Rubrivirga marina: one gene and its partner. The protein of the gene in region 1 interacts with the protein of each later gene in a pairwise test. Links are inferred from orthologs where the notes say so. Each region holds a gene or a part of one and is shown on either strand. Other genes may lie near its edges.

Evidence for each region.
Region 2: the proteins of rlmB (region 1) and tsaE interact in binary tests that used the Escherichia coli proteins (3 or more experiments, as listed by UniProt). The link is inferred for Rubrivirga marina from one-to-one orthologs.

What each region holds. Positions count from the first base shown.
Region 1 is NZ_MQWD01000001.1:2,623,563-2,634,469, reverse strand. The notes cover bases 3,115-6,065. They hold rlmB (23S rRNA (guanosine(2251)-2'-O)-methyltransferase RlmB), read right to left. Parts: upstream 5,005-6,065; coding sequence 4,225-5,004; downstream 3,115-4,224. Other genes in these bases: BSZ37_RS10860 (pyridoxal phosphate-dependent decarboxylase family protein), read right to left, coding at 5,125-6,065; BSZ37_RS10870 (hypothetical protein), read left to right, coding at 3,805-4,053; BSZ37_RS10875 (hypothetical protein), read left to right, coding at 3,307-3,702; BSZ37_RS10880 (lysylphosphatidylglycerol synthase transmembrane domain-containing protein), read left to right, coding at 3,115-3,310. In the rest of the region: imidazole glycerol phosphate synthase subunit HisF, read left to right, coding at 1-213; BSZ37_RS10900 (hypothetical protein), read left to right, coding at 210-533; BSZ37_RS10895 (hypothetical protein), read left to right, coding at 559-1,002; BSZ37_RS10890 (putative molybdenum carrier protein), read right to left, coding at 993-1,460; BSZ37_RS10885 (LolA family protein), read left to right, coding at 1,564-2,196; more of BSZ37_RS10880, read left to right, coding at 2,276-3,114; more of BSZ37_RS10860, read right to left, coding at 6,066-6,528; BSZ37_RS10855 (TlpA family protein disulfide reductase), read right to left, coding at 6,518-7,087; BSZ37_RS10850 (prolipoprotein diacylglyceryl transferase), read right to left, coding at 7,084-8,061; hisS (histidine--tRNA ligase), read right to left, coding at 8,122-9,417; BSZ37_RS10840 (PTS sugar transporter subunit IIA), read right to left, coding at 9,502-9,975; BSZ37_RS10835 (RluA family pseudouridine synthase), read right to left, coding at 10,066-10,907. UniProt on the Escherichia coli protein: Specifically methylates the ribose of guanosine 2251 in 23S rRNA.
Region 2 is NZ_MQWD01000001.1:1,185,149-1,195,868, forward strand. The notes cover bases 7,932-10,695. They hold tsaE (tRNA (adenosine(37)-N6)-threonylcarbamoyltransferase complex ATPase subunit type 1 TsaE), read right to left. Parts: upstream 9,652-10,695; coding sequence 9,211-9,651; downstream 7,932-9,210. Other genes in these bases: rho (transcription termination factor Rho), read right to left, coding at 7,932-9,044; BSZ37_RS04955 (Nif3-like dinuclear metal center hexameric protein), read left to right, coding at 9,721-10,440; BSZ37_RS04960 (hypothetical protein), read right to left, coding at 10,437-10,695. In the rest of the region: BSZ37_RS04925 (T9SS type A sorting domain-containing protein), read right to left, coding at 1-1,696; BSZ37_RS04930 (TonB-dependent receptor), read right to left, coding at 1,737-4,859; BSZ37_RS04935 (MFS transporter), read left to right, coding at 5,464-6,789; BSZ37_RS04940 (TIGR01548 family HAD-type hydrolase), read right to left, coding at 6,801-7,514; more of rho, read right to left, coding at 7,587-7,931; more of BSZ37_RS04960, read right to left, coding at 10,696-10,720. UniProt on the Escherichia coli protein: Required for the formation of a threonylcarbamoyl group on adenosine at position 37 (t(6)A37) in tRNAs that read codons beginning with adenine.

The DNA of each region.
Region 1 (10,907 bases):
GACCTCCTCCGCGCGCTCGACGCCGTCGTGGACGTGCCGGTCATCGCGTCGGGTGGGGCCGGCACGCTCGACCACCTCGCCGAGGGGCTCACGGAGGGCCGCGCCGACGCCGTCCTCGCCGCCTCGATGTTCCACTTCCGCGAGGTCACGGTCGCCGAGGCCAAGGCGCACCTCGCCGAGGCCGGCGTCCCCGTCCGCCCCGCCGCGTCATGAACGAGACGAGCCTCGGCGTCCGGCTCCTACGACTCGCCATCGGTGCGGTCGTCGGCTTCCTCGTCGCTGCGGGCGCCTACCTCGGGTGGGCTGCCTGGGCGAACCCCGACGTCCGCCTGAAGCAGCCGGACTGGGTGCAGGGCGCGTTCGACCACTCGTACTGGCTCCCGGTGCTCGCCGTGACGCTGGGCGGCGCCCTGCTCGTCGGGCTCGTGCTGTGGACGGCGTACCGGCGCCTCCGCAATGGCGAGGACCTCTACGAAGAGCGCCTCGGCCGGGGCCTCCGTCGCCGCGGTGAGCGGTTCGTCGACGGCGAGTAGCTTCGGAGCCTCGCCCCCGGAATCGATGCGCTGGCTCCTCCTCTTCGCTGTCCTTACGACCCCGGCGCTCGCTCAGGCGTCCGAGTTCGACCCCGACACGGTACTCCCGCTCCTCGGGCGTCCGTGGAGCGAGGCGAAGGTCGGGCTCGCGGCGCCGGACTCGGGGCACGTCGTCGGCAAGGCCGGCACGCTGCTCTGGCGAGGGGGCGACCGCGACGTGTCGGCGATCTACGTCCACGTGCGGGGCGGCGTGCTCGCAGCGCTCGACGCCGTCGCCGCCCCGATGGCGTACGACGACTTCGACCGCATGGCCGACGGCATGCGGGCCGAGCTCGGACCTCCAGGCGCGGACGGGTTCTACACGGCGGACCAGGTCCGGTCGACGGGTCGATTGGGAGAGGCCGACGTCGAATTCCGGTTCGACCGCGACTCGCGGTCGTTGACCATCCGGGCGCCTCGTCAGCGCTGACGGAGCCGCGTGAAGAGGTCGGTCAGCCACGCGCGGGCGGCAACGTACACGCCCGGCGCCTCGCTCTCGCGCGGCCCCGCTACGTTGAGCCGGCCCGCCTCGGGCACCACGTGGGCGGCCCAGTCCGCGGCCTCACCGAGGCGGTCGGGGTCGGGCGGGACCACAAGACGCGGCCGGCCGAGGTCATGGGCGACCTCGAGGGTGAGCGCCGTGCCGCCCGACGGCGCGGCCGGGGCGACCACGAGCGTCGCGTCGCTGTCGCGGACGTTCCAACGCGTCCGCTCGGCGGGATCGGCGGAGGGCGTCTCGCGGAGCGGGTAGCGGCCCGGGATCGGCCCGTCTTCGGCCCAGCGGTGTGCGGGGCACCAGCCGACGACGTCCAGTCCGAGCGCCATCGCCGCGTCGAGCGCGGCGCGATCGACCCCGCTCTGTCCACCGGAGACGATCGTGAGGGCCATGGATGTCGCGAATGTGTGGCGTTGCCGTCACAGCCCGGGACGCGGCACGCCCCTTGAACGATCCACGTCAGTCCCCCGTTTATCGGACACTCCCCCCACCACCATGACCCACTCGGTACCCTTCCGCCCCCTCGGCCTGCTGACCCTGCTCGCGGCCGTCCTCCTCGCTGGACAGGTCCAGGCCCAGACGCCCGAGGCGGTGGCCCAGCGGCTCCAGGAGCGCTACGGCGCGCTCTCCTCCCTCCGCGCCTCGTTCGTCCAGACCGCCGGCGGGCAGCAGCTCCGCGGCACCCTCTCCGTCCGCCGCGACGCGTTCCGGCTCGACCTCGGACATCAGGTCCTCGTCACCGACGGCGGCACGCTGTGGTCGTACTCCCGCGACGACGAGCAGGTCGTGGTCCAGGACTACGAGCTCACGCGCGTCGGCTTCTCGGTCGGCCAGCTGTTCACGGACTACCTCGAGGTATTCCGAGTGACCGGCGCCACGAAGGCCACGATCGGCGGCGTCCAGCACGACGTGCTGACGCTCCGGCCCCGTCAGTCGGGCATGTCGGTCCGCGACGCGACGCTCTACGTCCGCTCCTCCGACGCCGTCCCGACCCGCGTGCGCGTCCACGACACGAACGGCGGGACGCTCGCCTTCGACCTCCGCGACGTCCAGCGGAACGTGTCGCTGCCCGCCTCGACGTTCCGGTTCGACGCGCCGTCGGGCACCGAGGTCGTCGACCTCCGCTGATCCTCACGGACGAACCCTCCCGCCACAGCGACGTTGGGCGCGGGGCCGCCGGTGCGCGGCCCCGCGCCCACGTGCTTGAATGAAGGACCAGACCAAACGCCTCCTCTCGCTCCTCCTGAGCCTCGGCCTGGGCGCCCTCCTCCTGTGGCTGGCCCTCCGCAACGCCGACCTCGGCGCCGTCGCCGACGCCCTCGCCGACGGCGAGTGGGGCTGGATGGTGCCATTCGTCGGCGTCGGGCTCGCGTCGGTCGCCCTCCGTGCGTGGCGCTGGGGGATGCTGATCGACGCCCTGCCCGGGCGCACGGAGCGCGTGCCGCTCACGCTCACGTCGGCGTCGGTGGCCATCGGGTACCTCGTCAACTACGCGGCGCCCCGCCTCGGCGAGGTCGCGCGGACGGCGAACGTGTCGCGCCAGGCGGACGTCCCGTTCACGTCCGTGCTCGGGACCGTCGTCGCCGAGCGGATCCTCGACGTGATCATGCTGGCGATCGCGCTGTTGTCCGTGCTCCTGCTCTACGGCGACCGCGTGGGCGGCATCCTCGGGCAGGCCCGCGAGACGCTCGTGGGCGCGCTCGCCGTCCCGCTCTGGGCGATCGGCCTCGGGGTCGTGCTGGTGGCGGGCCTCGGCGCCCTCGCCGTCGGGCTCCTGCTCCGGCGGAGCGGACGGATCGGGGCGCTCCTCGCGCAGTTCCGCGACGGGCTCGCGTCGGTCACGCGGACGGGCCGCCCCGGCCTGATCATCCTCTCGACCGTCCTCCTCTGGCTCAGCTACGGGCTGATGTCGGACCTCCCCTTCCGGCTCCTCGGGATGGACGCCGCGTACGGGCTCGGGCCGGTCGAGGCGTGGGCCGTGATGGCCGTCGGCGGGATCGGGATGGCGCTGCCGGCGCCGGGCGGGACGGGCTCGTTCCACTACGCGACGGTCCAGGCGCTGACGCTCCTGTTCGGCGTGGCCGTGACGCCGGCCGCGACCTACGCGCTCCTCGTGCACGCGGCCGGCGTCGTGTTCTACTGCGTCCTCGGCGTGCTGGCGGTCGCCGTCCAGGGCACGTCGCTGAGCGCGCTCACCCACACCGAGGCTGACATCGACAAGGCGGAGGCCGTCGAGGCGTGAGCGGCAAGGCGGTCCTGGCCAGCGTCCTCGGCCTCGGCGGCCTCGCGCTCGGGGCCGCCCTCCTGATCCGCGAGTCGGGCCCGTTTCGGGAGCGCGTGGCGCTCCCCGACGTCACGGCGACGACGCTCGACACGGTCTCGGTGCGAGGCCGCCGCGTCGAGGTGTCGCTCGAGGGGACCGTGACGCAGATCGGCCCCGGTGACGACGTCTGGCTCGAAACGGGGGGCGACGCGGTCGCCCTCGTCTTCCCCGAGGCGGGCGACCTCGAGGTCGAGGACCGGCTGTTGGCGGTCGGGCGGCTCCGGTCACGAGGGGGGCGCCGATGGGTGGACGTCGAGTCATGGGCCCGGGTCGAGACGGGCGTGCGGCCCCCGTCGGAGCCTGGGCTCTAACCATTCAGTCCCGCCTTCCGACCGTTCGGGCAGTGCACTCGGTTTGACCCGGAGCCCGTGGCTACCGTCGTTGCAGACACACCGACAGCCCCCCGCGTCTCCATGGAGATCACGTCCGACTTTAACCCCCTCGGCGACCTCGTCCCCGACGAGATCTATCAGGTGCTCGAAGAGCACAAGTTGCTCAACGAGAAGGGCGTCCGCGACTATAAGATCCGCAGGCAGTTCAAGACCATGCGGAACAAGGATGTCCCCGCCTACGAGGCGATCGAGGAGCTCCGTGAGCAGCACCCGTACCTCCAGTTCGACACGATCCGCAAGATCGTCTACGGCCTCCGGCGCCGCTCCTAGCGCGCCCGGGCACGCGGCCTCCTCCACCGCGCGTCCGACGAATCTCCCCAGGGTTGGGTGAGAACCGGGCCCGGTCTCCGGACCGCAGCCCACAGAGGGATCGGCGGGGTGGCCTCGGGTCACCCCGCCGTTTTTTTGACTCCGCCCGCCTCGACGCCGAGGCGGAGGAGGTCAGTCCCGGTCCTTGACGGCCGCGAACAGGGCGATCCCGGCGGCGACGCTCGCGTTGAGCGACTCGACCGGCCCGCGCATCGGGATCGACGCGAGGGCGTCGCACGCCGCACGGACGCCGGGACGGAGCCCGCTCCCCTCGTTCCCCACCACGATCACGACGGGCCGGTCCCAGTCGTACGTCCAGACGGTCGTGGCCTTGTCGCCCTCCGCGTCGTCGGCCAGACCGACGACCCAGTAGCCGCGCTCCTTGAGCTGCTGGATCGCGTCGACGAGGTTCGCCACGCGGGCGACGGGGATCTGGAGGGCCGTCCCGGCGCTCGCCTTGATGGCGACGGCCGAAAGCGGGGCCATCCGCCGCTCGGGCACCACAGCGCCGGCGGTGCCGGCGGCGACGGCGCTCCGAAGGATCGCCCCGAAGTTGCGAGGGTCCTCGACCTCATCGAGCGCGATCAGGACGGGCTTGGTCTCGCGGACCACGTCGAGCGTCGGCGCGATGCCGGCCAGCATGTCGTCGAGGTCGGCGTAGGCGACGGGCGCGACGACGGCCACGACGCCCTGGTGCTCGGCCTGGGGCGCGAGGCCGTCGACTTTCGGCTTGGGCACCATCTGGACCGGCACGCCGGCCGCCTTCGCCGCGCGACGGATCCCGTCGATGGCGCTCCCGTGGACGCCCTTCTGGAGGTACACCTTCTCGATCCGGCCGTCGGCGAGGTCGAGCGCGTCGCGGACGGGGTGCCGGCCGGCGAGGACGTCGGTGCGGGAGTCGGAGTGGGCCATCGGGTGATCGGGTGATCGGGTGATCGGGTGATCGGGTGATCGGGTGATCGCAAAGTCCCGGCTGGGCGGCCTCCCCGCAACCCGCCGCGGACGCATTCCCGGGCAATTGTCGGCCCGCCGTCAGCCGCCGAGGGGGCCCGCGAGCCCGTCGAGGCGGGCGACGAGACGCGTCGCCCAGGCCTCGTGCTCGGGCTTCATGAGGACGCTCCGGAGCACGCGCGCGGCCGGCGCGTCGCCGCCGAGGGCCGGGAACCGACGGCGAAGACGGTCGGCGCCGAGGCGGTAGAGGCCGACGAAGACGGGATCGTCGGGATCGTCCATCGCCTGCTGAAAGACGGCGGCGGATCGGGCGTCGAGCCGGTCGAGGGTGTCCGCCTCGGGTGCGTAGACGACGATGTCGGTCTCCGGGGCGAGGATCGGCGCGAGGTGCTCCGAGGCCCGGACTTCTCCGTAGAAGGCGCGGGCAGCGCGGAGGCCGGCGGCGAGGATCGGGCCGAGCCCGTCGTCCGACGCCAGCGGAAGGGCCTTTAACGTGAGCCAGAGCGCGCCGGCGGCGGCCCCGGGGCGCGAGCACTCCAGGCTGATCTCCCCGAGGTGGAGGTCGGTCGAGGTGAAGTAGGTGTAAGGCGAGTCGTGGCGGTAGTGCCGCCCGACGGCCGGGTCGGCGAAGAGGACGGCGCCGCAGCCGTACGGCTGGAGCCCGTGCTTGTGCGGGTCGACCACGACCGAGTCCGCCTCGGCGATCGCGCGGAAGTGCTCGGCCGGGAAGCCGACGGGCGCGTCGGCGGCGTCTGCCAGCAGCCGAAAGAACCCGCCGTACGCGGCGTCGACGTGGACGCGGGCGCCGTAGCGCCGGCACAACGGGATGGCCTCCGCGATCGGGTCGACGGCGCCGAGGCCGGTCGTGGCCGCCGTCAGCACGACCGTGCCGACGTCCCCTCTTCGGAGCACATCTTCGAGCGCGTCGAGGTCCATCCGGCCCGCGTCGTCGGAGGCCACGACGGCGCAGTCGACGTCCAGGACACCGGCCATTCGGGCGTGCGTGAAGTGGCCCTCGCGGCTCACGGCGACGGCCTTTCCGCCCGTCTCCTCCCGCGCGATGAACAGCGCTTCGAGGTTCGCGACCGTCCCCCCACCCGTGAGGTGCCCGAGCGGGGACGCGAACCCGAACATCGCCGCGAGGCCGGCGACGACCTCCTTCTCCATCTCGCTCGTCGGCGGGCCGCCGTCGAGGGCGTGGTTGTTCGGGTTGATGCGGGCCGCGATGGCATAGGCCGCGAGCGCGACCGGGTGCGGCGGCTTCAGCATCTGCCCGGCGTAGCGCGGGTGACCGAACGGGTACATCCCCGGCGTCTCCCCGCGCGGCGGCGCCGTCAATCTCCCGAGGTACTCCTCGACGGCCGCGCCGAGACGGTCCGCGTCGACGCCGAGGCTGGGGTGGGCCTCGACCGCACCGAAGCCGGCCTCCCACGCGTCGAGCGCGGCGTAACCCTGGCGGATCAGGTCGAGCGGGTCAGGGTGCATCGGCGTCGGGTCGCTCCTGGCCGAGCTCACGTTCGATGGTCGGCCAGAGGAGGTCGCGTCGGAGCGCCCCGCCGCGCGCGCGGATCGTTCCGTCGGGGCCGAGGAGGACGGCGGCCGGGAGCCGGTCGACGCCGAAGGCCGCCACGGACGGGTGGTCGAACTCCTCGCCCACGAAGCCGTGGAGCCACGGCATCGGCGCGACGCGCTGGCGGAAGGCCTCGGCGTCGTCCGGGTACAGGTCCAGCGAGACGCTGAGGACGTCGAGCCGGTCGCCGAACGCCTCGTGGACCGCCGCGATGCGCGGGATCTCAGCGTGGCACGGCACACACCACGAGGCCCAGAAGTCGATGAGCACGAACCGACCCGCGAAGCGGTCCGGGGTGTAGACCACCGCCGGGTCGGCGAGCGACGGGAACGCGAAGGCCGGCATGGCGACTCGCTCCACCTCGGTCGAGTCGTCGCCCGAGGTGGCCGAAGCCACGTCGACGGACGTGACCCGAGGCGGCTGGGCGGAAGCGCCGCAGGCCACGAGCGCGACGGCGAGGGCCGCGCGCCTCATGCCGTGGCGGTCGCCGCGGCCGGTTCGGCGTCGGGCGTCGTGTCGTCGGTCCGCCGCCGCGTCGTGAGGGCGAGGCCGACGAGCCCGGCCAGAACGAAGCCGATGGAGATCAGCTGCGACTGTGGCATCCCGAACGCGGCCTCCGGGTTGACGCGGATGAACTCAATCAGGAACCGCTCGAGGCCCGCGAACACGAGGTAGAGCGAGATCAGCCAGCCGGCCTGGAACGGGTTCTTGCGCAGCATCCAGAGGACGCCGGCGAGCACGGCCGCCATCGCGAACTCGTAGAGCATCGTCGGATACACGCCGTCGGGGCTGGCGAGCGTGCACTCGGCCCCCCGCTGCGTGGCGTTGTACACGACGGGGTCCATCTGCCCGAGCATGTTGCGCGGAAACGTCTCGCTCCACAGCCACGACGGAATCCAGCCGGGCTTGTCCTCGAGCTGCGAGCACACGCCCCAGTCACCGTCGCCGGAGAGGTAGCACCCGATCCGCCCGATGCCGTAGGCGAACAGCAGGCCTGGCGCCGCGGCGTCGGCGAGGTGGGCGCGGCTGACGCCCTTCTTCTTGGCGTACCACAGAATGACGACGGAGCCGAGCAGGATGCCGCCGTAGACCGTCAGCCCGGACCCGGAAAAGATCATCCCGAGCGGGTCGGCCGTGAACTCGTCCCAGTAGTCGATGATGTGGAACAGCTTGGCGCCGACGACGCCGAAGAAGCCGGCCATCAGCGCCATGTTCCACAAGAGCGCCGACGGGCTCGTGAGCGCCACCTTCTCGCGCCCCTTCGCGTCCTTCACCTTCGCGCGGACGGCCGACATCCACCCGAGCGCGTACCGGCGGTCGACCTCGATCCGGGTCATGGCCGTCGCGACGAGGATGGCGACGGCCACCATGAGGCCGAACGAGTAGAGCGGGACCGGCAGTTCGAAGCCGAAGAGGTCGCGCGTGAGGTCGCTGATCCGGGGGTACATCGGGCGGAGGAGAGTCGCGGGAAGCTAGCGGACGCCGAGACGCCCCGGGGTGCGAACGGGTTACGCCGCCGTCTCGCGGACGAGCTCGACCGCCAGCCGGCCGATGGGGACGGCCCGCTGCTCGCTCTCGCCGAGGTCGCGGACCTGGGCCACGCCCTGCGCGAGCTCGTCCTCCCCGAGGATGACAGAGTAGCCCGCCTGCGAGCGGTCGGCGGCCTTCATCTGGGCCTTCATCGAGCGGCCGCCGAGCGCGAAGTCGACGGCGAGGCCGGCCTGGCGGAGCGTCTGGGCGATCCCGAACCCGGCCGCCTCGGCGGCGTCACCGAGGCAGACGAGGAAGACGTCGGGCCGCGGCGGCGCGGGGAACGCGTAGCCCTCGTCCTCGAGGGCAATGAACAGCCGCTCGATCCCGGCTGCGTAGCCGACCGCCGGCACCGGACGCTTGCTCCCCACGGCCTGCGCGAGCCCGTCGTAGCGCCCCCCTGCGCACAACGCGCCCTGGGCGCCGAGCGCGTCGGACTCCAGCTCGAACACAGTCCGCGTGTAGTAGTCGAGGCCGCGGACGAGCAGGGGGTCCTCGACGTACGGGACGCCGAGGCCGTCGAGGAGCGTCTTGACCGTCTCGTAGTGGGCGAGAGCTTCGTCGCCTACGAAGTCCGGGAGCTTGGGTGCGTCAGCGAGAAGCGCGCGCTCATCGGGATCCTTCGTGTCGAGGATCCGGAGCGGGTTCGTCTCCAGCCGCTGGCGGGACGTGTCCGAGAGGACGTCGGCGTGGGGCTCGAAGTACTGGCGGAGGGCGTCGCGGTAGGCCGGGCGGTCGGCGGCGTCGCCGAGGGTGTTGAGGCGGAGCCGCGTATTCGTGACCCCGAACGCGTCGTAGACCGCCCGCATGTTGGCGATGACCTCGGCGTCCGCGCGCGGGTCGTCGGAACCGAGGAGCTCGGTCCCGAACTGGTGGAACTGGCGGAACCGACCCTTCTGCGGACGCTCGGCGCGGAAGCACGGCCCGAGGTAGTACAGCCGCTGGGCCCCGCCGCGCTGGTCGAGGTGGTGCTGGAGGTACGCCCGCATGACCGGCGCCGTGACTTCGGGGCGGAGGACGTACGTCTCCTTCGTCCGCTCGACCGTAAACATCTCCTTCTGCACGATGTCCGTCGTCCCGCCGACGCCGCGCGCGACGAGCTCGAGCGGCTCGATTACGGGCGTCCGGACCTCCTCGAACGCGAACCGCTCCATCACGCCGCGGACCACGCCCTCGACGTGGCGCCACGCGGACGAGCCGGGGATCTCGGAGCCGCCCGAGCTGTGAGCGTCGGGGAGGACGTCGAACGTGCCGCGGATCGTCTGATAAGCCATGCGGAGGCGGGCAGATGGGACCGGAAGGTCCGGCGGGACCGCGCGCGTCGACACGCGCACTCTGCGAAATCCGACCCGACGGGCCTACACGTTCGCCTCGGCCTCCACGACGGCGGCCACCAGCGCCTCCGGGGTCTCCGCCTCGGCGATGCGATGGCGGACCTTGGCCGCGCTCAACACGCGCGACAGATGCGCCAGCAGACGGACGTGCGTCGCCCGCGCCGCCTCGGGCCCCGCGAAGAGGAGGACGAGGTCGACGGGCGCGCCGTCGTGCGCGTCCCAATCCACCGGGACCGCGAGCGTGCAGAGCGTGGCGACGGTCGACGTCACGGCCGACGTCCGGGCGTGCGGAAGGGCCAGACCCTCCCCTACTCCGGTCGACATGAGCGCCTCCCGGCCCTCCACGTCGGCCGCCAGGCGGGCGGGGTCGACGACGGAGGGACAGTCGGCGAGCAGGCCGACGGCGATGTCCACGGCCTCTTCCCGCGTCGCCACCGACACGCGGACCGCCACACGGTCGGGAGCGAGGAGGTCGGCGAGCCGAGGGATGTCAGTCATGCGGATGATGCGGGGCGCCGGTAGGTACCAGCACCCCGCATCCGGGGTCCCGCCGCCCGGCGACGGGCGGGATCACGCCCCCCTGCCCGATCAGCCGGGCTCGACCCCCCGAAGACGACCGACCACCCAAGCCATGTCGTCGGGGAGGGGCGCCTCGAATGAATGCACGTCTCCCGTGTCGGGGTGGACGAACCCCAACGTCGCCGCATGAAGAGCCTGCCGGGGACCGAGGCGGGAGAAGAGGTTCCGGACGAACGCCTTCCGTGACCCCTCGGCCGATCCGTAGACGATCCGGTCCCCGCCGTAGGTCGTGTCGCCGAAGACGGGGTGCCCGACGGAGGCCGCGTGGACGCGGATCTGGTGCGTCCGTCCGGTCTCGAGTTTGAAGCGCACGAGGGCCGTGTGGGCAAACGACTCGACAGGCTCGTAGGTCGTGGCGGCCCACTTCCCCTCCCCCTCCGGGCGCACCGACATCTTCTTCCGGTCGCGGGGGCTCCGCCCGAGCCAGCCCTCGACCCGGCCGGGGCCGTCGAGCCCCCCCCAGACGAGGGCGAGGTAGCGCCGCTCGATCGTCCGCTCGGCGAACTGCTGACCCAGATGGGCGGCGGCGATGTCCGTCTTGGCGACCACCATCAGCCCCGTCGTGTCCTTGTCGAGCCGGTGGACGAGGCCCGGCCGAATCGTCGGGTCCCCGTCGAAGCGCGGCCCGGCCGTCGCCGTCGCCAGCCCGACGTCGTCGTCGTCGGAGTCCTCGACGTCGTCGGCCGCGAGCGGGCCGGCGCCGACGTGGTGGAGGAGCGCGTTGATGAGCGTCCCCGAGCGGTGCCCGTAGGCCGGGTGGACGACCATCCCGGCCGGCTTGTTGACCACGAGGAGCGTGTCGTCCTCGTAGACGACGTCGAGCGGAATGTCCTCCGGGACGACTTCGATCG
Region 2 (10,720 bases), 1.4 Mb from region 1 along the record:
GGAGGCGGAGGACGTAGACGCCCGTCGAGAGCGTCGCGGTCGGGACCGTGGCCGCGGCCGCGCCGGCCGCGAACGCGCCCTCGGCGACCGTGGCGACCCGGCGGCCGAGCACGTCGTAGAGCGCGATCTCGACGCGCTGGGCGCGGTCGAGCGAGAACCGGACCGTCGCGTCGCCGCGCGTCGGGTTCGGCCCGACGGCGAGGGCGAGGCCCGCCTCGGGCGCGTCCTCGTTGGCGACGGCCGGGCCCGAGAGGATGCCGTTCTGGTAGAGCGCCGTCCAGCCGCCGAGCCACGTCGGCGTCGAGGCGTCGCCGGTCCCGCTCGTCGGCGCGAAGGCGCCGCGGTAGTCGACGACCTCGAAGAAGTCGTCGCCGTCGAGGGCGTTGCCCTCGAAGAGGGCGCCGGCAGCGGCCACGCTGCTCCCGAGCGGGCGCGGGTCGAAGCCCATCTCCCGGTCGACGTTGGCGAGCGACGGGTCGGCGATCGTGTTCGAGCCGGCGAGGGCGGCCTCGATGGCCTGCTGGCGGGCCGGCGAGTTGTCCGAGTCGTCGTTGACGAGGTCGGCGAACGTGCTCCCGGCGCCGAACCCGAAGAAGATGTTGTTGGCGATGATGAGGTCGTCGGTCCCCTCGGTGTTCGTGCCGAACCGGTTCTCGGTGTCCTCTCCCGACGAGAGCGCCTCGAGGTCGAGCGCCGAGCCGGGGAAGTCGACGAAGATCGAGTTGTAGATCCGGCCGCCGGTGTTGTCGCGGAGCTGCAGGGCCGCCGAGTTGAGCTCCTCGCCGAGCTGGGTGTCGTCGGCGTCCTCGCCGGCCCCGATGCACGTGATGTTCGAGTAGACCGGGACCGAGTACGGGGTGGCGTCCTCGCCGCCGAGGCTCGAGACGCCGCCGTCGTTCTCGAAGCAGCGCCCGGCGTCGTTGCCCGGGTTGTTGATCGAGAGGCCGAACTGGAACTTGCCCCGGAAGCCGCGGTCGGTGTCGAACGTGTCGTCGCCGTTGAAGGCGCCGACGAGGTACCGGGCCTGAGCCGTCCCGCCGAAGAACTCGAAGGCGTCGTCCGAGTTGGCGAAGACCTCGACGTACTCGATGGTCGTGCCCGAGCCGACGGCGCCGAACGTCATCCCGTTGATCTCGGAGTCGGTCTCGAACCCGAAGCCGGCGTGGCGGACCGAGACGTAGCGGAGCGTGCCCGAGTCGTCCGCGTCGTCACACTGGAACGTCGTGCCGTCGCAGCCGAAGCGCGTGTCGTCGCTGGCCGGGACGCCCTCGACGTTGTTGATGGCCGGGGTCGAGTTGGTCGTGGCCCGGCCCAGGACGATGAGCCCGCCCCACTCGGCGCGGTCGTCGGGCCCGAGGTCGGACGGGTCGTCGACGTTGTCGGCCTCGGCCGTGAAGATGATCGGGGCGTCGGCGCGCCCGTTCGCCTCGATGTTGCCGTCGACCATGACGACGAGGCCGGAGGCGAGGTCTCCGGTGGCGGCGCTCGGGATCGCCCGGCCCTTGATGATGGTGCCGGCCTCGATGGTCAGCGTCGCGCCGGGGCGGACGTAGATGAGGCCGTCGAGGAGGTAGACCTCACTGGCCGACCACTGCGTGTCGGTCGAGATGTCGGACGAGACCGTGACGGTCGGGGCCTGAGCGAACGCGGGCCCCGCGAGGAGCAGGGCGAGCAGGGCCGTAGCGAAGCGATACATGGGGGAGGGGTGGGGGGTGAGAGAGGAGGCGGACGTCGGGCTAGTCGCCCGACGCCGTGCCGGTGCCGATGGGGGAGGCGGACGAACCGGGCGCCGGGATGGACGCCGGCGCGCCGACCCCGAACGAGGGGTTGACCGAGATGCCGAGCGAGAACTGGGTCCCGCGGGCGTAGCGGAGGAACGGGGCGACCTCGGAGGGCCCGCCGAGGTCGAACCCGCTCACGTCGTAGGCCTCGAGATAGTCCGAGCCGAGGACGTTCTTGATCGAGCCCTTGAGCGTGAACGCTCCGAAGACCTGCTGCGAGGCGGTGAGGTCGAGCTGGGGCGCCGGCCGCTCGTAGACGTCCGGGAGCGGGTTGCCGACGCGCGACAGCCGCGGCCCGGCCACGTTGAAGAACACGCCGGCCGAGGTCCCGCGGAGCGGGTCGTCGTAGCTCAGGTTCGCGTTGAGGAGGTAGGGGCTCTGGCCCTGGAGGTCGCGCGTGTCGGGCGCCGAGGGGTCGAGCTCGCGGCGGGCGGCCAACTCGCGGCCCGTGATCGATATGCTCGACTGGGTCAGCGAGAGGTTGGCGCCCAGCGAGAGCCGCTCGCCGAGCACGCCGCCGAGGCCGAACGTCCCGAGCCGCTGGCGGGCCTCGAACTCGGCCCCGAAGACGTCGGCCGCGTCGACGTTGGCGTACGACGTCGCGCCGTTCTCGGGGTCCGTGATGATCCGCTCGATGGGGTTGTCGAGCCGCTTGTAGTAGGCGCTCGCGGCGAGGATGCCGCCGGGCTGGTTGAACCACTCCCAGCGGAGGTCGAGGTTCGTGATGAGCGTCCGCTCGAGGGCCGGGTTGCCCTGGAGCGCGCCGTCGGACGTGAAGTCGTAGGTCGTGACCGGAGCGATCTCGCGGAACGTCGGGCGGGCGAGCGTCCGCGTCGCGGCGGCCCGGAGGTTCATCGCGTCGCTGAGCCCGTAGACGAGGTTGAGCGACGGGAGCACGTCGTTGTAGCTCCGGTCGGTCCCGAGGAAGGCCGTCCCGTCGACGGTCACGACCGAGTCGGCCGGAGTGTCGGCGGTGGCGAGGGCCTGGGAGGCCACGAGGAGCCGGGAGCCCTCGTAGCGGGCGCCCGCGATGAGGCGGAGCCGGCCGAGCCCGACCTCGACCATCCCGTAGCCGGCGGCCACGTCGAACGTCCCGTCGTACTGGTTCTGGTCGCGCGTCGCGTCGATGAGGTAGTGGCCGAACTCGTACTGCGTGACCTCGCCGGCCGAGTTCGTTCGCGTGCCGATCACGCCGACGTTGTCGGGGCCGAGGTAGGTCGCGAGCGCGTCTCCGTCGGTGCCCCCGAGCGCCACGCCGCGGTCGAGCTCGTAGAAGAAGAACCGCTCGCCGTAGGCCCGGTCGGTCCGCTCGACGAGCCCGCCGACCTTGAGCTGCGCGCCGTTGCCGAAGGCCCGGAACGGGAGCGAGAGGTCGAGCGCGCCGCTGCCAAGCGTCTCCTCGAGGTCGCGGAAGTAGCGCTGCGGGCCCGGCGGCGTGCCGACGAGCGCGTACGACGTCGTCTCGTTCCCGTCCTCGTCGACGCTCACGTTCGAGCGGATGGCCGCTTGACGGAGGTCGGGCTGGTCGAGCTGCGTCCGCGAGAGGTTGGCCCGCCAGTCGACCTCGAGGTTGCCGAGGGCCGGGAGCGCGTGCTCGCCGCGGAGCTGGGCCGAGCCGAGCGTCCGCTCGGTGTAGCCCGTGACGATGTCGGTGACCGGCGTGCCGGCGGACAGGACGTTGTCGACGCCGGCGAGCGTCCGCGCCTGGCTCTCCGTGATGTGGCTGAAGAGCGTGTTGAGCGCGACCTCGTTGTAGCTGCCGAGCTGGACGGCGAGGTTGGCGATGCCGCCGACCTGGGCCGACTGCGTGGCCCGCTGGTCCGTCCGGAACTGCGTCGTGTCGACGGCGACCTGGCCGGTCGTGGCGTCGCGGCCCGTGAGGTCGAGGCGCGCGAGCGTCCCGCCGTCGTAGGCGCTGACGCCCTGGTCGGCCGTGAGCCCGACGATGTAGCCGACGGCGTTCCGCCCGACGGGCACGCGGTCGCCGATCGAGAGCGAGACGCTGCCCGTGAAAGGGACCGTCCCCTGCGTCGGGGCCACCATCGGCGTGAGGGCGTTCGAGAGGTCGTCGAGGCGCTGCGAGGCCGCGGCGTCCTGCCGGACGAGCGGGCCGGTGCCCGGGCCGCCCGGGCCGTCGAGCCGCGTCGTCGGGCGGATGAACTGGTCCCGCGGCGTGTCCGCGAGGAGGCCCGGCACGGCGAGGTCGCCGGCGCCGAACCGGAACAGGCTGCTCCCCTGGACCGGGTCGATGACGATCGCGTCGCCCGGGACGGCCTCGGTCGAGAACCCGGTCGAGACCGAGAACGACGACGTGAACGCGTCCGGGAACGACCGCGTCGTGATGTCGACGAGGCCGCCGGAGAAGCTGCCCGGCTTGTCCGGCGTGAAGGTCTTCAGCGTGACGATGTTCTCCAGGAAGCCGGCCGGGAACAGGTCGAACTGGACCGCGCGGCGGTCGGGGTCGGCGGTCGGGAGGACGGCCCCGTTGAGCTGCGTGTTGGCGTAGCGGTCGCCGAGGCCGCGGACGAACACGTACTGCCCGCCCTGGACGCTCGCGCCCGTCACGCGCTCCATGGCGTCGCCGGCGTCGGAGGCCCCGCTCTGCGAGATCGTCTCGGCCGAGATGGCGTCGCTCACCTGCGCGGCCCGCGCCCGGACGCGGAGGAGCCCGACCTCGCTGTTCGTCGCGATGATCTCCTCGGCCTCGACGACGACCTCCTCGAGCAGGGCGTCGGTCGTCAGCGTGACGTTGATCTGGGTCGGCGCCCCGGCCTCGATCTGGACGTTGTTGACGACCTGCGTGGCGTAGCCGACGAACGAGTACCGGACGGTGTACGTCCCGACCGGGAGCCGGTCGATCCGGTAGTTCCCGTCGACCTCGGTGGCGGCGCCGGTGCCCTGCTCGACGACGAGGACGCTGGCGCCGGGCAGGCCGCCGCCGAAGTCGCCGTCGACGACGGTACCGGAGAGGGTCCCGGTCTGCGCGAGCGCGAGGCTGGGGAGGAGGAACGCGACGAGAGCAGCGGCCCGTCGGGCGTGCTCCGAGGCCCGCGACGCGCGGGAGGTCCAGAACGACATGGGGAGGGGGTGTGGGAGTCTCGGCGCGGCCGAGCGAAAGCAGAGAATGGCGGGGGCGGTGGGGAGCCCCTGAGCCCGTCGACCCCCACACTAGCGGGCGCTCGTTACGTCGCGTTTACCCGCCCGTTATCGCAGCATTACGCCCCCCCGAGTTCCATGAAGCGCCGCCGAACTCTCGGGTTCGCACGCCGGTTCGGACCGCCGCTCCACCCCGCCCACTCCCGAACGGAGGTCGCGCGTGGTCGGCGAGCCGGAGCGGACCCTCCCACCTCGGCGCCGAGGCGGGGAGGGCCGTCGCGCGCCGTGTCTCTCGCGTCCTGAGCGGAGCCCGGCCGTGGCAGACGGAGGTCTCGTCGACTCCATCCGCTCGACGCGCACCCGGCGGCCCCACCTTCCGACACGCGATCCTCGGCGCCGCCGTCCCTCCCAGGTCGCTTCGCTCGATGGCAGGGAGTGGCGCGGTGACGAGAGACCAGCCCGCCTCGGTCCGTCCGCGAACGCGCCGAGGCAGCGGAAGGCGAGGCGCCTCGTCCCAGAGCGTCGGCGGTCCGACGTCCCGCTAGGCCGAACCTTTCGGCGGGCGCCGCCGTCCAGTAGATCCCTGTTGCAACGGACGCCTCTGACCCACTCCTCGCTCCGCACGACGGCGACGCTGTTCGCCCTCTGGCTCCTCGTCTTTACGGCGGCCAGCCAGACCATCATCATCACGCCCATCCTTCCGCTCATCGGCGAGGCGCTGGGCGTGGGGACAGGGCCGTTGGGGCTGCTCGTGTCGGTGTACTCGTGGGTCCTGGCCCTGGCCGCCCTCGTGATGGGGCCGATCTCCGACCGAGTCGGGCGGCGACGCGTCCTCCTGATGGGGTCCGGCGCGCTCGTGGTCGCCCTCGCGCTCCACGGGTGGGCCGACACATTCGAGGCCCTCCTCGTCATGCGCGTGCTGGCCGGCGCCGGCGGCGGGATGCTCTCGGGCGCGGCCGTGAGCTACGTCGGCGACGCGTTTCCGTACGAGAAGCGGGGGTGGGCCACGGGTTGGGTCATGAGCGGCGTCCCGTTCGGGCTCGTCATCGGGATCCCGCTGGGGCGTGCGCTGGCGGTCGCGTTCGGATTCCGGATGCCGTTCGTGGCCTTCGCTGGGGTCATGGCCGTCGCGTTCGTCCTCATCCTGACCGTCGTGCCCCAGCCCGACGTCCAGCTCTCGGAGGAGCGGCCGACGGTCCGCGGCGCGCTCCGCCAGTACGCCGAGCTCCTCCGCGGGACGGGCGGGACGGCCGCCGCCGCGGCGACGTACTTCCTGATGTACTTCGGGCTGAGCCTCCTCATCGTCTACCTCCCGCAGTGGCTGACGGCCCGGTTCGCGATGGAGGTCGCGCCGTTCGGCGAGCCGCTCACGGTGTTCGGCCTCCCGCTCGACTTTATCGCGACGCTGTTCCTCGTGGGCGGCCTCGTGAGCGTCGTCGTCGGGCCGCAGGCCGGGACGCTCTCCGACGCCGTCGGGCGGAAGCCCCTGATCCTCACGTCCTGCCTCGGGCTGGCCGTCGTCACGGCCGCGGTGCCCTACGTCGTGACCGAGCGGTGGGCGGCGTACCCGATCTACGTCGCCATCATGGGCCTCTTCGCGCTGCGGATGGCCCCGCTCCAGGCGCTCCTGACGGCGCTCGTGCCGAGCCGCCAGCGCGGGGCGTTCCTCTCGCTCACGATCGCGGTGGGGCAGATCGGGACGGGCGTCGGGGCCGCGGTCGCGGGCGTCCTGTACGCGGAGGTCGGCTACGCGGCGACCACGACGCTCTCGGCCGTCGTGGTCCTGGCGATGGCCGCGCTCGTGTGGAGGTGGCTCCCGGAGCCGACCGAGCAGGCCGTGGACCCCGAGCCGGAGCCCGTCGCGGAACCCGCCGAGGCGGGCGTGGTCGCGGGCGAGACGGGGGCGCCGTAGCCGGGCCTGCGCTACTCGCTCGTGTCGCCGGAGTCGAACGTCGCCAGGAGCGCCGGGAGGGTGTCGGGCGTCGAGAGGACGACGCGGGCGCCGGCGCCCATCAGCGTCCGCCCGTGCTCGAGCACGTCGAGGCCGGGGGGCACCACGCCGACCGCCACGCAGCCGGCCGCGACCGCCGCGCGCATGTCGTCGACGGTGTCGCCGGCGTAGACGGCCTCCTCCGCCTCGACGCCGAGGTCGGCGAGGGCGAGCTCGAGGCCGTAGGGGTCCGGCTTTTCGCGGCCGGCCTGCCGGTCCATCCCCACCACGACCGGGATGTGGCCGTGCCACTCGAACCGTCGGAGCGTCCAGAGGGCGTCGGCCTCGGGGCGGCCGGTCACGAGCGCCAGCTTGTAGCGCTGGACGAGGTCCTCCAACGTCGACGTCTGGATGGCCGGCGGCTCGGTCGCGATGAGCCCGTCGTACTTCGTGCCCTGGTAGATCTGGTTGAACCGGTCCTTGATCGCCTCGAACGGCGCGTCGGCCTCGGCGACGCCGGCCTCACGGACGAACGCCTCGCTCAGCACCCAGTCGTTGTTGAACCCGCCGGCGTCCTTCTTGGCCTGGATCTGCTCGGGCGTGGGGCCCTCGCCAGCGAAGTGGGCCACGGTCTCGGTGATGGCCCGCCGGTACGAGCCGCGGACGTCCACGAGGACGCCGTCCATGTCGAGGAGAACTGCTTTCAAGGGGAAGAGGGCGGGGTGCGAGATGGGGGACGCGGGGAGCTCATGCCTCGATCCCGTAGCCCCCGATCCCTCCTAGCTGTTCATCGTCTCGAGGAACGCCTCGTTGCCGTCCGTCCCGCGCATCTTGTCGAGGAGGAACGTCATGGCGTCGGTCGGGCCCTGGTCGGCGAGGAGCTGCCGGAGGACCCAGATGCGGGCGAGGCGGTCCTGGGGGAGGAGGATCTCCTCGCGGCGCGTGCCCGAAGCGACGAGGTCGATGGCCGGGAACGTCCGGCGGTCGGCGAGGTCGCGCGAGAGGACGAGCTCCATGTTGCCGGTCCCCTTGAACTCCTCGAAGATGACGTCGTCCATGCGCGAGCCCGTGTCGACGAGGGCCGTCGCGATGACCGTCAGCGAGCCGCCTTCCTCGACGGCCCGGGCCGCGCCGAAGAGCCGCTTCGGGCCCCGCAGCGCGCTGGCGTCGAGGCCGCCTGACATCGTCCGGTTGCTGGTCTCGACGGCCGCGTTGTGGGCCCGCGCGAGGCGCGTGATCGAGTCGAGGAGGACCACGACGTCCTGCCCCGCCTCGACGAGCCGCTTGGCCTTCTCGAGCACGAGGTCGGCGATGTGGATCTGGCGCTCGGGCGACTCGTCGAACGTCGAGGCCACGATCTCGGCCGCCGGCACGGTCCGCTCGAAGTCCGTGACCTCCTCGGGCCGCTCGTCGATGAGGAGCACGATGACCGTCGCGTCCGGCTCGTTCCGGACGATCCCCCGCGCGATCTTCTGCAGGAGCACCGTCTTGCCCGACTTCGGCGGGGCCACGATGAGCCCGCGCTGGCCCTTCCCGATCGGCGCGAACAGGTCGATGATGCGCGTCGAGAGCTCGTCGGGCTCGGTCTCGAGCGTGAGCTGCTCGTCGGGGTAGGCCGGCGTAAGGAAGTCGAAGCTGAGCCGCTCGTCGAAGGCCTCCGGCGAGCGCCCGTTGATCGAGTGGACGCGGATGAGGGCGAAGAACCGCTCGCCCTCCTTCGGCGGCCGGACCTGTCCGTCGACCGTGTCGCCGACGCGGAGCGAGAACCGCTTGATCTGGCTCGGGCTGACGTAGATGTCGTCGGGCGAGGGGAGGTAGCTGTACTCGGCCGACCGGAGGAAGCCGTACCCGTCGGGGAGGATCTCGAGAATGCCCGTTTTGCGGATGAGGCCCTCCAGCGTCATCGCGTATGGGTCGAACCCGTGCATGTAGTCCGGCCAGCTCGCCGCGATGGGCTGGCGGACGCGCGGTGCGCGGCGGCGGCGGGCCTCGCGGCGCGGCGTCTCGGCCTCGGACCGTCGCGCGGCGGTCCGGGACCGCATCGCCGGCCGGTCGCTGACGGTAGTACGCTCCTCGTCGTCGTCGTCGCCGTCGTCGGACTCGACGTCGGCCTGGGCGCCGAGGATCTCGTAGATCAGGTCGCGGCGGCGGAGGTCGGCGTAGCCCTCGATCCCGAGTCGCCGCGCGATCTCGTAGAGCTCCGAGACCTTCTTCTGCTCGAGGGCTGCGATGTTCATGGGGGACGGGGCGCGGCCCGCAAAGCGGGCCGAGAGGAGAGGCGAGAGGGGATCGGCGGAGAGGGGCAGGAGGGCCGATCCATTAAGAAAACGAGACCTGGGCGCCGATGGAAGCGAAAATGTCGGCACGGGCTCTAACCCGCCCACTGCGGACGGGTTCGCCCGATCAGCGCTCGACGGCCTCGATCCGCCGCCGGTCGCCGCCGAGGTGAGCGAGGCGGAGCCAGACGGTCCGCGCCGGGAGCCAGCCGCCCGCCCGCTCAGGCCATTCGACGAGGGCGACGGCGTCGCCGTCGAGCAACTCGCCGAGGCCGAGCCGGCCCGCCTCGGCCTCGCTCTCGACCCGGTAGAGGTCGAGGTGGAGGAGCGCGCCGTCGCCGTGCTCCTGGACGAGCGCGAACGTCGGCGAGGTCACGGCGTCGCCGTCGAGGCCGAGCCCGTCGGCGACGCCATGCGCGAGGTGCGTCTTGCCGGCGCCGAGGTCGCCGGAGAGCGCGACGACGTCGCCGGGCTCGAGGCGCTCCGCCAGCCGGCGGCCGAGCGCGCGGGTAGCCTCGGCCGAGTCGGTCTCGGCGGGGAGGAGGTCGGAAAAGTCGGGCGCGTCCATGCGACGCCAACGCCGGCTCCGGCGCGTCGTTCTCCCGGATCCCCGCCCGCGCCGGCGCGTCCCGTCGCGGTGCCGACCGTTCACGACCTCGCCGACCACCTCGCCGGGCCGCTCGACCGCGCCCGCTACCACGCCGAGGGCGACCCGGCCGGCGTCTGGCTCGCCTCCGACCGCGAGGTCCGCCGCCTCGGCCTCCGCCTCGAGCCGGGCCGCCCGCCGTACGACTGGGCCGCGGCCTTCGACGCCGTCCTGCTCCACCGGCCGTTCGGGCTCTGGCCGGCGCGCTGGCCCGACGGCGTCGGCGTGCTCGCCGCCCACCGCGCGCTCGACGACCGGTTCTCGACCGGCCTCAACCCCGACCTGGCGACGGCCCTCGGTCTCGTTGCGGATGACGAGCCGCTCCGCCGCGACGGCAACGCCATCGGGTTCGTCGGGAGGCTCACCGAGGCGGGCCGCCTCGACCCTCTCGTGGACCGCGTCGCGGCCGAGTTTGGCGGGACCGACGAGGCTCTGGGCGATGGGCCGGGGTCCACCGATGCCATCGCGCTGGTCGGCGCGATGACGGCGGAGTTGGTGGAGGCGGCGGCCGAGCGTGGCGCCGGGCTGTACGTGACGGGCCAGATCCGCGGACCGGCGCGCGAGGCCGTCCACCGGTGTGGGGTCCGCGCGCTCGCCGTCGGCCAAGAACGGGCCGAGGCGTGGGGGCTCCGCCACCTCGGCCGGCTGATCGAGGCGCGCTGGCCGGACGTCGAGGTCGTTGAGGCCGGGTCGTCGGGGCGCGTGGCTTAGCTCGCGATCGCAGGGCGGGCCCTCGGCGCTTTCTCCCGGTCGAGCGCGCCCCCCTCGGGGGCGACGGCGTCGGCCACGAGGCCACCCGCGTCTGAGACCGCATTCGCCAGTTCGTCGGTCGTCGCGTCCGTCGCGAGGCCGCCGACCCAGGCGTAGGCCCGGGCCGTGACGGCGGCCAGCGCGTCCTCGGCCGGCACATCGGTGCCGACGACGCACAGCGCCCTGGACTCCGCCGCCGGCCGGTCGCGGATGGCGTCGGCGCCCCCCTCGGCCGCGGCCA